3 regions of the Serratia sp. Ae19-1 genome follow, and region 1 is predicted to be linked to each of the others. Evidence: predicted binding sites of a transcription regulator. Region 1 holds the regulator's gene; each other region holds the start of a gene.
What was found. The regulator CRP, encoded in region 1, controls carbon source genes, mostly activating them, when cyclic AMP is high. The targets are predictions, from matches to a motif close to ATGTGANNNNNNTCACAT.
Positions count from the first base shown of each region.

Region 1 (5,023 bases):
CCCGGACACCCTGCCGCTCAAGCTGTCACAGCTTAACGGCCTGCGGCGCATCCGCGAATTCGACGACGCCATCACCTCGCGCATTCACGGCTTCAGCGACGCTATCGACTATTATCGCCGCTGCAGCGCCCTGCCGCTGTTGCCGGCTGTCCAGACGCCGCTGCTGATCATCCATGCGAAGGACGATCCCTTCATGACCCATGAGGTGATCCCCGACGTCGCCGGCCTGCCGCGCAATATCGAATACCAGTTGACCGAGTACGGCGGCCACGTCGGCTTCGTCGGCGGCACGCTGAAAAAACCGCACATGTGGCTGGAGCATCGCATTCCGGCCTGGCTTTCCCCTTATCTGGACATCCCGACGTGATCATTCCCTGGCAAGAGCTGACAACCGATACCCTGAATAGCCTGATCGAATCCTTTGTACTGCGCGAAGGCACCGATTATGGCGAGCACGAGCGCTCGCTGGAGCAGAAGGTGGAGGACGTGCGCCGCCAGCTGAAAAACGGCGACGTGGTGCTGGTGTGGTCGGAACTGCACGAGAGCGTCAACATCATGCCGCGCGGCCAGTTCCGCGCCGGGCAGGAAGAAATTTAGTGGCGCTCGGTTCTATGACTGACGGAAAAAATCAGGTAACAATGGGGCATTGCAAACCAGCGCGCACCATTTTTTCCTGACATAGAGAGCGTCAACAAGAGCCACAATAATCCCCTGACGCCGGCGCATTCAACACGGAGTGACAACCACCATGTCTGCCAAACATCCCGTTATCGCGGTGACCGGTTCCAGCGGCGCCGGCACCACCACCACCAGCGTGGCGTTCCGCAAAATCTTCCAGCAGCTCAACATTCGCGCCGCCGAGCTGGAGGGCGACAGTTTCCACCGCTATACCCGGCCGGAGATGGACGCGGCGATCCGCAAGGCGCGCGATCTGGGCAGACACATCAGCTATTTCGGCCCCGAGGCCAACGACTTCGGCCTGCTGCAGCAAAGCTTTATCGACTACGGCAAGAACGGCACCGGCCGTTCGCGCAAGTACCTGCACACCTACGACGAAGCGGTGCCATACAATCAGGTGCCGGGCACCTTCACCCCGTGGGAGCCGCTGCCGGCGCCGACCGACGTGCTGTTCTACGAGGGGCTGCACGGCGGCGTGGTCACCGAGCACCATGACGTGGCCAAACATGTCGATCTGCTGGTCGGCGTGGTGCCGATCGTCAACCTGGAATGGATCCAGAAGCTGATCCGCGATACCGGCGAGCGCGGCCACTCCCGCGAAGCGGTAATGGATTCGGTGGTGCGTTCGATGGAAGACTACATCAACTACATCACGCCGCAGTTCTCGCGCACCCACATCAACTTCCAGCGCGTGCCGACGGTGGACACCTCCAACCCGTTCGCCGCCAAGGCCATTCCGTCACTGGATGAAAGCTTCGTGGTGATCCACTTCCGCGGGCTGGATCAGATAGACTTCCCCTATTTGCTGGCGATGCTGCAAGGATCGTTTATTTCGCACATCAATACGCTGGTGGTGCCGGGCGGCAAGATGGGGTTGGCGATGGAGCTGATCATGGCGCCGCTGGTGCAGCGGCTGCTGGAAGGCAAGAAGATCGAATAAGCGCGTTGAGCGCGGCGGCTGGCCGCGCTCCGTCTCGATTACGCCGGCTGGCGGATCTCGAAGCTGTGGGTCACCGTAGCGGCTTTGTTGAGCATCAGCGCCACCGAGCAGTATTTCTCCGCCGACAGGTTCACCGCACGCTCTACGATCTTGTCGGTCAGATCCTGACCGGTGACGATGAAGTGCAGGTTGATATGGGTGAACAGCCGCGGGGCTTCTTCGCGGCGCTCGGAGGTCAGCTTCACCTCGCAATCGCGCACGTCATTGCGCCCTTTTTGCAGGATGGACACCACGTCGATCGCGCTGCAGCCGCCTACCGACATCAGCACCATCTCCATCGGGCTGGGCGCTTTATCGCCGGCGTTGCCGTCCATCAGTACCTGATGGCCGGAGGCCGATTCACCCAAAAACGTTAACCCTTCCACCCATTTAACTCTTGCCTGCATTCTGGTCACTCCGGTTGATTTCTTAAAATCAGAGTACGCTTTCGCATAGAAACAGGCAACGTAACCTGATGCTAATCATGCTGAAGCGAGACAACACGAGACACCCGCCTTACTCTGTGCTACAAACAGAGCCGCAATAAATCTTTCCGGGACACTGCATTTCAGGGAAACGCCCAGAGAAAGGCTCCTTTACCGGTATGTTAACAGAATGTAGCTTGCAGCGCTTACGGCAAGTTAATATGCTAGAGCGACAGCGTATTTTTATGACACGCCTCAAAACTTGCCGGTAGCCCTCGCTCATAACAGCGGCTACAGGCGGGTTTTACAGGGAACTCTGACCCCTGTGACACAAGGCAGCGATAACAACAGAGGATAACAGCGAATGGTTCTCGGCAAACCGCAAACAGACCCTACTCTCGAATGGTTCCTGTCTCATTGCCATATCCACAAATATCCATCGAAGAGTACGCTGATTCACCAAGGTGAAAAGGCCGAAACGCTTTACTACATCGTGAAAGGCTCCGTCGCGGTGCTGATCAAGGATGAAGAAGGTAAAGAGATGATCTTGTCCTACCTCAACCAGGGGGATTTCATCGGCGAGCTCGGATTGTTCGAAGAGGGCCAGGAGCGCAGCGCCTGGGTTCGCGCGAAAACCGCCTGTGAAGTGGCCGAAATTTCCTACAAGAAATTCCGCCAGCTGATCCAGGTGAACCCGGACATCCTGATGCGTCTGTCCGCCCAAATGGCGAGCCGCCTGCAGGTCACTTCCGAAAAAGTGGGCAACCTCGCCTTCCTGGACGTTACCGGCCGCATCGCGCAAACCTTGCTGAATCTGGCGAAGCAACCCGACGCCATGACTCACCCGGACGGCATGCAGATCAAAATCACCCGTCAGGAAATCGGCCAGATCGTCGGCTGCTCGCGCGAAACCGTTGGCCGTATTCTGAAAATGCTGGAAGACCAAAATCTGATTTCCGCCCACGGCAAAACCATTGTCGTCTACGGCACCCGTTAATCCCTGAAAAAACGGCGCAATCTGCGCCGTTTTTTATCTGCTCGCTGCCATGTGGCGTCGTCTGATCTACCACCCGGAAGTCAATTACGCACTGCGACAAACGCTGGTGTTGTGCTTGCCGGTGCTGTTCGGCCTGCTGATCGGCCAACTGCAGCTCGGCCTGATGTTCTCTCTGGTGCCCGCCTGCTGCAATATCGCCGGTCTCGACACGCCGCATAAGCGCTTCTTTAAACGGCTGATCGTCGGCGGTGCGCTGTTCGCCCTCAGCAGCCTGCTGCTGCAACAGGCCCTGCTGTGGCATCTGCCGCTGCCGGCACTGATGCTGGGTCTGGCGCTGTTGCTCGGCGTCACTGGCGAAATCAGCCCGCTGCACGCCCGGCTGTTGCCGGCGGCGCTGGTGGCCGCCATCTTCGCTCTCAGCATGGCCGGCACGGTACCAATCTGGCAGGCGCCGTTGTTGTACGTCATCGGCACCGCCTGGTACGGCTTATTCACCTGGTTCTGGTTCAAACTGTGGAAAGAGCAGCCAATGCGCGAGACGTTGAGCCAGCTTTATCTGGAACTGGCGGACTACTTCGAAGCCAAGTATTCGCTGCTGACCCAACACACCGACCCGCAAACCGCGCTGCCGCCGCTGCTGGTGCGCCAGCAAAAGGTGATGGATCTGATCAGCCTACTGTACCAACAGCTTAATTTCCTGCCGCACGCCAACAACCTCGATCAAAAGCGCCTGCAGCGCGCCTTTCAGGTGGCGATGGACCTGCAGGAGCACATCACCGTCAGCCTGCATCTGCCGGAAGAAGTGCAGAAGCTGATGGAGCAGAGCCAGGCCGAAGCAATCATTCGCCGCAACGCCCAGGTGATCGCCGGCCGGCTGCGCGTGGTGGCGCACGATATTCTCTACCATCAACATTCGAAGCGCTTTTCCATGACGCACGAGCTGGCAGCGCTGGAAAAAATGGCGGCGCAGCATCCCGACAACCCGGTCGGCCAGTTTTGCTACTACCATTTCAGCCGCATCGCCCGCCTGCTGCGCACCCAGCACCCGCTGTACCGCCGCGATTTGATGCCCAGCCAGCACCGCCTGCCGTTTTGGCCGGCGTTGGCCAGCTACCTGTCGTTCAAATCCACCGCCCTGCGCAATGCCGCGCGGCTGGGGGTAACGCTGGCGGTCGGCAGCAGCCTGGGGGCGGTATTCAACCTGCCGAAGCCTTACTGGATCCTGCTCACCATCATGCTGGTGAGTCAAAACGGCTATAACGCCACCCGGGTGCGCATTCAGCACCGTGCGCTGGGCACGATCGCCGGCCTGTTGCTGGCGGCGGGTCTGCTGCAGCTGCAGTTACCGGAAGGGGAAACGCTGAGCATCATGCTGGTGATCACCCTGCTGGCCTACCTGGTTTCGCGCAAGAACTACGGGCTGTCGGTGATCGGCTTTACGGTCACGGCGGTTTACACCCTGCAGCTGCTGGCGCTGAACGGCTCGCATTTTCTGGTGCCGCGCCTGATCGATACGCTGATCGGCTGCGTGCTGGCGTTCGGCGGCACCATTTGGCTGTGGCCGCAGTGGCAAAGCGGGCTGCTGCGCAAAAATGCCCATCAGGCGCTGGAGAACGATCAGGCCGCGCTGCGGCTGATGCTGAAGCAACCCGAGCCGGACGCCGCCTCGCTGGCCTACGCCCGCATGCAGGTCAACCAGGCGCACAATGCGCTGTTCACCGCGCTCAATCAGGCGATGCAGGAACCGGGATTCGCCTCGAACTATCTGGCTGACATGCGGCTGTGGGTCACTCACAGCCAGTTCATCGTCGAGCACCTGAACGCCATGACCATTCTGGCGCGCGAGCACTACATGCTGACGCCGAAGCTGGCGGAAGAGTATCTGCAAACCTGTGAAATCGCGCTGCAAAGCTGCCAGCAGCGGCTGGAATACGATGGCCCGAG
Region 1 is NZ_JBCHWD010000002.1:951,642-956,664, reverse strand. It holds gene AAIE04_RS09785 (hydrolase) at 1-367, shown strand, start outside; gene AAIE04_RS09780 (YheU family protein) at 364-597, shown strand; gene AAIE04_RS09775 (phosphoribulokinase) at 749-1,618, shown strand; gene AAIE04_RS09770 (OsmC family protein) at 1,657-2,064, opposite strand; gene crp (cAMP-activated global transcriptional regulator CRP) at 2,447-3,079, shown strand; gene AAIE04_RS09760 (YccS/YhfK family putative transporter) at 3,129-5,023, shown strand, end outside.

Region 2 (5,023 bases), on a different contig from region 1:
GCGCCAGACAACGAGCCGCAAGGGCGTTCCGATCCGCTGGAAGGATTTAACCGGACGATGTTCGACTTCAACTACAACGTCCTGGATCCTTATATCCTGCGCCCGGTCGCGGTGGCGTGGCGCGACTATGTGCCGATGCCGGCGCGTAACGGCATCAGCAACTTCACCTCCAACCTGGAAGAACCGGCCAGCATGGTCAACGCCTTCCTGAAGGGCGATCCTTACCGTGGGATGATCCACTTCAACCGTTTCTTCCTGAATACCCTGCTTGGCATGGGCGGCCTGATCGACGTGGCCGGCATGGCCAACCCGAAACTGGCGCGCGAAGAGCCGAACCGTTTCGGCAGCACCTTGGGCCATTACGATGTGGGTTACGGTCCGTATGTGATGTTGCCTGGCTACGGCAGCTTCACGCTGCGTGAAGACGGCGGTGATTTTGCGGATACGCTGTATCCGATGCTGAGCTACCTGACCTTCTGGATGTCGGCGGGCAAATGGGTGGTCGAGGGTATCGAAACTCGCGCCCAACTGCTGGATTCCGACGGCCTGCTGCGCAACTCCTCCGATCCTTATGTCATGGTGCGCGAGGCTTACTTCCAGCGCCACGATTTCATCGCCAACGGCGGTTCGCTCAAGCCGGAAGAGAACCCGAACGCCAAGGCGATTCAGGGCGAGTTGGACGAGATCGACTCGCAGTAATCTCTGGCCTTATGCCAAAGAAAACCCGCCATCAGGCGGGTTTTTTTATGCCACGAGCGGCAGGCAAAGAAAAAGCGCCCCGTGGGGCGCTTTGGCATCTTTCTCAAGCGAGATTAGAAGCGGTAGTTGAAGTTGGCGCCGTACAGCCAGGCCTTGCCCACAGAGTTGAAGGTGTAAGGGCCTTCGTTGATGGTGACTTTCTGGCCGTGCATGTAGGACACGCCGACGTCAACCGAAGCGTCTTTGTTGAACGCATAAGAGGTACCTGCACTGACCCAGAAGCGGTCCTGATCCGGAATGGAGATGGAACGGTTCTGTGCCGGCACCGGGCTGTCATCGAAGGCAACGCCGCCGCGGAAGGTCCAGTTGTCGTCGTAGAAGTAAGTGGTACCCAGCGCGATGCGGTAAGCGTCGCGGAAGCCTTCATGCTTCTGGAACAGCGTTTGACCGTTGCTGCCGGTGGCTCTCAGCTCCTGGAACTGACTCCAGCTGGTGTAGGCCAGGCTGTAGTGGATGGCCCACTGCGGTGCCACTTTGTTGTAACCGGACAGTTCCCACATTTCCGGCAGGTTCAGATCCAGAGAACCTGGGATGGTGCTGCCGCTGGTGCCCCACGGTAAGCCCACGCCCAGCGCCTGGGTAATTGGGTTGTACTGTGCCGGCAGGCTGCTCTTGTAGTCACCGTCGAACTTGATTTTCACTTCAGAGCGATAGGTGAAGCCGTAACGGTTGTTTTCATCCACTTCGTACAGCAGGCCGGCGTTCCAGCCGAAGCCCCATTTATCGCCTTTCAGGTGAGAAATCTGGGTGTCGCCAGGGATTTGAGCAATCATCCCGGCTTGCTGAGGCGTTAATTTACCGGTTTGCAGGCCTTGACCGGCAAGCAGCTTCGGCAATTCACCAGCGTAGCGTTCCAGTTTGGCTCTGGCGTAGACGGCATCAAAGCCCAGGCCGAAGCTGAAATGTTGATCCAGGCGGTAAGCGCCGCTCAGGTTCAGGTTCAGGGTTTCCAGATCGGTTTTACCGCCGTAAGCGCCCGCGGTGTAGCCGTCGTTGAATTCGGTCGCCAGGCCGTAGTTGCTGGTGACAGAGCCGCCTACGGCGAACTGATCGTTAATCGGGTGAACGTAATGCAGGTTCGGCACCCAGGCGGTTGGCGCGATGTTTTTCGCATCCAGGCTGGCGCCGGAAGGAGATTTGCCGGTGATGTCTACGTCTGGATCGATGAAGACCGCGCCGATGGAGAGTTCCGGGCGGGTATACATCATCAACAATGCCGGGTTGCGGCTCGCGGAGGCCGCCGTATCCGCCATGGCGCCTTCGCCAGAATACGAACGTCCTAAACCAGCTGCTGAGAACTCGTTCAGCTGGAATCCTGCGGCAGACACGTTTGAAGAAATAATTGCCACTGCAGCTGCGAGAGCTGATTTAGTCAATAGGTTTTTCTGGCTCATGACCAAAACCTCATTATGTGTTTATTATTTAAACTATTGTTACACGAAGTAACAAGGAGCGCGGGATTGTAGGGTCCGTTATCGTTCAGACAAATCAGACCAGTGGCTGAAGTATAGGTCTGACCTGTGAAGATGTTGCAAGTTTGTTTTTGAAATATTTCTAACCTGATATCAAAAAAGAGATCCGCTTAACAAAAAGCCAGCGGTAAATAACAAAATTCTTACTATTCCTTAGCAGACGCTCATTTTTATTTGTGATTTCCATCACTTAAAACACCCAGTAAAAGTAAGTGCTAGTGATTGCCTGCGCGGAGGAGTAAAATACCCGCAGAATTTTGTGGCTTTGTGCCGGTGAGTAAAACGGCAATTTGGGCTGATAACAGAGGCCCTTGAGGAGAACCAATCATGTCAGATGCAATTAATAAATGCAGCGCCCAGGAAACCGCAGCCTGCTGCTGTGTGGATGTCGGCACCGTGATGGATAATACCGATTGCACCGCATCCTACAGCCAAGTGTTCAGCAATCAACAAGATGCGGAGGCGATGTTGGCGGCCCTGAGCGAAAAGGCGCGCGCGGTCGAATCCGACCCTTGTGACATCAGCAGTAGCATTAAACCGGTTGACGGCGGCGTGCAGTTGGAGGCCGATTTCACCTTCGCCTGCCAGGCGGAAACCCTGATCTTCCAGCTCGGTCTGCGTTAATCCCGCTTTACCCCCGGCGCCGCCTGTTGCGCGCCGGGGATTTCCTTTCCCGTATCCCCTCCTGTAGAAAGTGCGCCTGCTCGCAGTTTTGATCTCTGCCGGTTTGCCAAATGTAACCGTTTGGTTAACAATGACCTCATCAGGTCAGACCTCTTTCTGCCCATTGCGCTGACGTTATTTTCTTCAGGAGCATTTATGAGTAAGGCACTGCCGTTGGTGACCCGTCATGGTGACCGCATTGCGATTGTGAATGGACTGCGTACCCCTTTTGCCAAACAGGCGACCGCCTATCACGGCATTCCGGCGGTGGATTTAGGGAAAACGGCGGTGAGTGAGCTGTTGGCGCGCAGCGGTATCGATCCGCAGCTTATCGAGCAACTGGTGTTCGGCCAGGTGGTACAAATGCCCGAGGCGCCGAACATCGCGCGTGAAATCGTGCTCGGCACCGGCATGAGCGTCCACACCGACGCCTACAGCGTGTCGCGCGCCTGCGCCACCAGTTTCCAGGCGATCGCCAACGTGGCGGAGAGCATCATGGCCGGCAGCATCAGCGTCGGCATCGCCGGCGGGGCCGACTCTTCTTCCGTCTTGCCGATCGGCGTCAGCAAAGCGCTGGCGCGCACGTTGGTGGACGTCAACAAGGCGCGCACGCTGTCGCAGCGCCTCAAGCTGTTCAGCCGGCTTAAATTCCGCGATCTGATGCCGGTGCCGCCAGCGGTGGCGGAGTATTCCACTGGCCTGCGCATGGGCGATACCGCCGAACAGATGGCGAAAAGCCACGGCATCACCCGTGAAGCGCAGGATGCGCTGGCGCACCGTTCCCACGAGCTGGCGGCCAAGGCCTGGCGAGAGGGCTGGCTGCGCGACGAGGTGATGACCGCCTACGTGCCGCCTTACCGCGCGCAGCTTTCTGAAGACAACAACATCCGCAAAGACTCCAGCCTGGCTTCCTACGCCAAGCTGAAGCCGGCGTTCGATCGCAAGCATGGCAGCGTCACCGCGGCCAACAGTACGCCGCTGACCGACGGCGCGGCGGCGGTATTGATGATGAGCGAATCGCGCGCCAAAGAGCTGGGGCTGCAGCCGCTGGGCTATTTGCGCAGTTTCGCCTTCGCCGCCATCGACGTGTGGGAAGACATGCTGCTGGGGCCCTCCTACGCCACGCCGCTGGCGCTGGATCGCGCCGGCATCGGTCTGGCGGATCTGACGCTCATCGACATGCATGAAGCCTTCGCCGCGCAAACGCTGGCTAACCTGAAGATGTTCGCCAGCGAAGCGTTCGCTCGCGAGAAGCTTGGCCGCAGCCAGGCGATCGGTGAGGTGGACATGGACAAATTCAACGTGTTGGGCGGTTCTATCGCCTATGGCCACCCGTTCGCCGCCACCGGCGCACGGATGATCACCCAGACGCTGCATGAGCTGAAACGCCGTGGCGGCGGGCTGGGCCTGACCACCGCCTGCGCCGCCGGCGGGTTAGGGGCCGCGATGATCGTGGAGGTGGAATAATGAGCTTCGAGAACGCATTGCACGAACAGCGCGCCACGCCGTCGGCTTTTCAGCTGACGATTCGCCCCGACAACATCGGCGTGATCACCATCGACGTGCCGGGTGACAAGGTCAATACGCTCAAGGCCGAGTTCGTCGAACAGGTCAACGACGTGCTGATCCGGGCGCAGCAGCATACCGCGCTGGAAGGGCTGGTGATCGTTTCCGGCAAGCCGGACTCGTTTATCGCCGGCGCCGACATCACTATGATCGCCGCCTGCGCCAGCGCCAAAGAGGCGGAGACGCTGGCCAAAAAAGGGCAGAGCACGCTGGCGCAGATCGCCGCTTTTCCAGTGCCGGTGGTGGCGGCCATTCACGGCGCCTGCCTGGGCGGCGGCCTGGAGCTGGCGCTGGCCTGCCACGGCCGCGTCTGTTCGCTGGATGACAAAACCGCGCTCGGTCTGCCGGAAGTGCAGCTGGGTCTGCTGCCGGGCTCCGGCGGCACTCAACGTCTGCCGCGTCTGATCGGCGCCGCCAAGGCGCTGGATATGATCCTGACCGGCAAGCACATTCGCGCCCGCCAGGCGCTGCGCATGGGGCTGGTGGACGACGCCGTGCCGCCGTCGATTTTGTTGCAGACCGCTATCGAGCGGGTGAAGCAGGGCTGGAAGCATCAGCGCGAG
Region 2 is NZ_JBCHWD010000008.1:126,548-131,570, reverse strand. It holds gene mlaA (phospholipid-binding lipoprotein MlaA) at 1-699, shown strand, start outside; gene fadL (long-chain fatty acid transporter FadL) at 813-2,153, opposite strand; gene AAIE04_RS20885 (YfcZ/YiiS family protein) at 2,559-2,855, shown strand; gene fadI (acetyl-CoA C-acyltransferase FadI) at 3,051-4,361, shown strand; gene fadJ (fatty acid oxidation complex subunit alpha FadJ) at 4,361-5,023, shown strand, end outside.
Region 2: a site for CRP is predicted at 2,406-2,423, ahead of AAIE04_RS20885 (YfcZ/YiiS family protein). Genes of this name have one in related genera too.

Region 3 (5,023 bases), 810 kb from region 1:
TTCGGTGTGTAAAAAATAGAGGTGTCATTTTCTCAAATCTATTGAGATTCAGTCAATTCTTCATTAAGTGATTTAAATTTTCAATTAAAATCAACCAATTGATACCATCTTTGGTGTGAGTTGGCGCAGTGGTGAGAACGACGATGAGCTGCATCGACAGATAAGGCGGAGAATAAAGACGTCAATCCTTTGTTAATTTTATGTTGCCAATGCTGGCGTGGCGGGCGCAATTTATTTTATCTTCACCTGTCGCTTTTTTTTCATATTTGATTTGAGCGTTGTGATTTTATTTTTATTAAGATTTTTCCCGTCTTTGGGTGTTTTTCATGGTTTTTATTTAATGCTCTATTGTTAGGAATATTCTGCTGTCTTGAAAATAAAAGAGACCATGGCCTGAGCCTCACGCTTGACGCGATATGATGCAGATTAACGCGCCCGTAAAAGCGCGTTAATCTCGTCTCTCATTCGCTTACTCCACCTCACCGATCCGCTCCAGCGCATCCACCACCAGATCCCAGAATTTATCCTGATCCAGTTTGACCGCCACCTGGGTGTGGCAATCCGGCGGCGGCGGCGCGCGGAAGTCCGCCACCGTCATGCCTAGCGTCAGGGTGCCGGTCAGTTCGATATCCACCGGTGCCTTGCGCACCGTCATCACGCTGGGATCGATCACGTAGGCGACTGCACAGGGGTCGTGTACCGGCGGGGCGCTAAAGCCCTGCGCCTGTTGGTACATACGGCCAAAGAATGCCAGCAATTCGCCGACGAACGTGGCCGGCCGGGTGCCGAGGGCGGCGATGCGTTCGCAGACTGCCGGCGTGGCCAGCGCCTGGTGGGTGAGATCCAGCCCGACCATGGTCAGCGGCCATTTTTCGTTAAACACGATGTGCGCCGCTTCGGGGTCGATTTTGATATTGAATTCCGCCACCGCGCTCCAGTTGCCCACATGATAGCCGCCTCCCATCAACACCACTTCCTTGACCCGTTCGGCGATGCGCGGCTCTTTGCGCACCGCCATGGCGATATTGGTCAGGCCGCCGGTCGGCACCAGCGTCACGCTACCGGGCGGATGAGCCATCACCGTATCGATGATCAGATCTACCGCATGGCGCGCATCCAACTGCAGGTGGGGCTCCGGCAATACCGGGCCATCGAGGCCGGAATCGCCGTGAATGTCAGGCGCCACTTCGATATTGCGCACCAGCGGGCGCGGGCAGCCGGCGGCGAAAGGCACGCCGGTGATATTGGCGATGCGCGCCACCGCCAGGGCGTTGCGCGTTACTTTATCCAGCGTTTGGTTGCCCACCACGGTGGTGACCGCCAGCAGGTCGATCTGCGGATTGCCCCAGGCCAGCAGCAGGGCGATAGCGTCGTCATGCCCCGGGTCACAGTCCAGTATGATTTTTTTCATGGTTATTCCTGATACAGGGAGAGGTTCCCGCAGCATAACGCAGTGCGGCGAGGTGGGGGAATGCCGATGCGGATTTTGTTAACCACATCAAAGCCTTGCCGATAATTCGATGTAATGAAACGTAAATCCTGCTCGCCGGGCTTTACCCTGGAGTTTACTCCAGGGTTTACAGTGAGGTTCAGCGTTAATGCACAGAGGAGAGGCGTGATGAGCTTACTGAAAAGGTTGTTGGGGCAAGGCGGTGTTAACGGCGGTCATCAGCGCGCGGGTCACCGCGGCGGGCATCATGGCAACCGCTATAGCCAGTATGGCGATCAGGGGCCACAGTGTCCGGAATGCCAGGCGGTGAATAAATCGGGCGCGCGTTACTGTCACCGTTGCGGCCAGCCGTTTGCCGCGGTGAGCGCCACCTGCGGGCAGTGCGCCGCGCCGCTGCCGCCGGGCAGCCGCTTTTGCCCGCAGTGCGGCGGCGGCGTACCGTGAACCGGGGCGGCTGGACGCTCGCGCTGTTGCTCGGCGCGATGGTGCTGTGGACGCTGCTGGCCTGGGGCGTTGCCGGTATGCTGGCCTGGCTCCCGGCGTTGGCGGAGGCGGCCGGCGACGCATCCCTGCCGGTAAACGGCGCGCTGAGCCTGGTGCCGCAGACGATGCTGGACGCCTGGCTGCCGTGGCTGAAACAGCTGGGCAGCGGGCTGGCGAGCTATTTTCCTCTGTTGCTGACCTGGGCGGGTTACGCCGTTTGGCTGCTGTGGGGCCTCGGCATGTTGGCGCTGATGCTGCTGGGCGCGCTGGCGCGCCGCTATTTGAGCGCCGCTCAGCGATAGCCCTGATAGACCGCCGCTACGCGCTCGAAATAGTCGGTTAAATAGTTGATGCACACCTGCACCTTCAGCGGCAGTTTGTCCTTTTCGGTATAGAGCGCGTAGATCGGCCGCGGATCCGAATGGTAGCTTTTGAACAGGATCTCGATCTCGCCGCGTTTGATCTCTTCGATCACCCACATCAGCGGGGCGTAGGCGATGCCGGCGCCGTTTTTCAACCAGCGAATCATGGTGGAGGAGTCGTTGGTCACGAAACGCCCCTGCGGCGAAATGCGCGTGGTGATGCCTTCCGGCGACATCAGTTCAAATTCGCTGTCAGGCCGCACGCTGTATTCCAGCCAGGAGAAGTTAACCATGTCGCTCGGTTTCTGCGGCGTGCCGTGCTGGCTCAGGTAGCTTTTGGCGGCGCACACCACCATCGGCATCTGCCCCAGGCGGCGAGAGAACAGGCTGGAATCCTGCAGCGCCCCGGTGCGGATCACCAGATCCAGCCCGTCGGCGATCAGATCCGGCGCCGGTATGCCGGTCACCAGGTTGACCGTCAGGCCCGGGTACTCTTTCATCATTTCGGCGGTCATGTTCGCCAGCACGTTTTGCGCCATGGTGGAGGAGCTGCCGATGCGCAGCGTGCCGGCGGGCGTATTGTTAAACGCATACAGCTGCTCATGCACTTCACTGACTTCCTGCAGCATGCGCCGGCAGCCCTGATAGTAGATTTTGCCGGCTTCGGTCAGGCCGATGCTGCGCGTGCTGCGGTTCAGCAGCTTGACCTGCAGCTCATTTTCCAGTTTCGAGACGGTTTGGCTGATCGATGAAACGCTCATGTCGAGTTGGCGCGCGGCCGCGGTAAACGACCCGAACTCAACCACTTTGGCGAATACCGACATCCGTTTTAATCTTTCCATTATTCACTCTGGCTTAAAAGTGATTTAGATCACAGATTGTTGATGCCTTGATAGTAAGCAGGCTAATATAACGTGGTCGGGTGAATAGACCTTACCAACGTGCGAGAGCGAGCGGCCCTGCAATCCTGCCGCTCCTCCGGCACCCTCGCAATCCCTGTCGTGGATGTCTGCCCCAAAGTTTAACCTTTTTTCGGGTTCGTGACCTGGACAAGCTGTCCGGTCAAGATTTGTGGCGCGCGCACGCTAAAATGTAAAGAGAATGTGAATGGCAAGGCCCGTCGTCCCCCGGCGCAGTGAACAATAAGGAAAAAGTGATGAGTTTGCTTCCGGTTATGGTCATCTTCGGACTGTCGTTTCCGCCGGTGTTTTTCGAGCTGTTGGTGTCGCTGGCGCTGTTTTTTCTCCTGCGCCGCCTGCTGCAGCCGACGGGGATTTACGATTTTGTCTGGCATCCGGCGCTGTTTAACACCGCGCTGTATTGCTGCCTGTTTTATTTGATTTCATGTCTTTTTGTTTGAGGTCGCTGTGAAAAATTTTTCGATAAAAATAACCCGGATCGCGATCACTTTGATTCTTGTGCTGCTGGGGATCGTTGCGGTGTTCAAGGCCTGGGTGTTTTACACCGAGTCGCCGTGGACGCGCGACGCCAAGTTCACCGCCGACGTGGTGGCGATCGCCCCGGACGTCAGCGGCCTGCTGACCGACGTGCCGGTGGTGGACAACCAACTGGTGAAAAAAGGGCAGGTGCTGTTCGTGGTCGATCGGCCGCGCTATGAGCAGGCCCTGGCAGAAGCCGGCGCCGACGTCGCCTACTATCAGACGCTGGCGGCGGAAAAACGGCGTGAGGCCGGCCGCCGCGTGAAGCTGGGCGTGCAGGCGATGTCGCAGGAAGAGATCGACCAGTCGAACAACTCGCTGCAGACCGTGCAGCACCAGCTGGCGAAGGCCGTAGCGGCGCGCGAGCTGGCGCAGCTGGATCTGGAACGCACCACGGTGCGCGCCCCGGCCGATGGCTGGATCACCAACCTCAACGTACACGCCGGTGAATACATCACTCGCGGCTCGGTGGCGGTGGCGTTAGTGAAGAAAGACTCCTTCTACATCCTGGCTTACCTGGAAGAAACCAAGCTGAGCGGCCTGAATAAGGGCGACCGCGCGGAGATCACCCCGCTGGGCAGCAACCGCATCATGCACGGCACCGTCGACAGTGTGGCGGCGGCGGTAAACAACAGCAGCAGCACGGTCAACAGCAAAGGGTTGGCGTCGATCGACAGCAACCTGGAGTGGGTGCGCCTGGCGCAGCGCGTGCCGGTGAAGATCCTGCTGGACGCCAAGGATCAGCAACATCCGTACCCGGCCGGCACTACCGCGACCGTGGTGATCGTCGGCAAGAACGACCGCAATGCCGACAGCGGCTCGCCTTTTGTGCGCCTGATGCACCGGCTGCGTGAGTTCGGCTGATGAACAGCCCAACCTTCATCCGGCTGAGATTTGCCTTCAAACTCAGCTTCGCGATTGTGTTTGCGCTGTTCGTCGGCTTCCACCTCAATCTGGAAACCCCGCGGTGGTCGGCGATGACCGCCGCCATCGTCGCCGCCGGCCCGGCCTTTGCCGCCGGCGGTGAACCCTTCTCCGGCGCCATCCGCCATCGTGGCTGGCTGCGCATCATCGGCACCTTTATCGGCTGCTTCGTCGGCCTGATCATTATCATCACCACCGCCCGCGCGCCGGTGGTAATGCTGCTGCTGTGCTGCATCTGGGCCGGGTTCTGCACCTGGATTTCTTCGCTGATCAAGGTGGAAAATTCTTACGCCTGGGGGTTGGCCGGTTATACCGCGCTGATCATCATCGTCACCGTCGCGACCAGCGAAGCCCATCTGTTGGAA
Region 3 is NZ_JBCHWD010000002.1:141,794-146,816, reverse strand. It holds gene uriH (uridine-preferring nucleoside hydrolase UriH) at 470-1,411, opposite strand; gene AAIE04_RS06180 (zinc ribbon domain-containing protein) at 1,619-1,894, shown strand; gene AAIE04_RS06175 (hypothetical protein) at 1,891-2,235, shown strand; gene aaeR (HTH-type transcriptional activator AaeR) at 2,226-3,137, opposite strand; gene aaeX (p-hydroxybenzoic acid efflux pump operon protein AaeX) at 3,452-3,655, shown strand; gene aaeA (p-hydroxybenzoic acid efflux pump subunit AaeA) at 3,663-4,598, shown strand; gene aaeB (p-hydroxybenzoic acid efflux pump subunit AaeB) at 4,598-5,023, shown strand, end outside.
Region 3: a site for CRP is predicted at 3,155-3,172, ahead of aaeR (HTH-type transcriptional activator AaeR). Genes of this name have one in related genera too.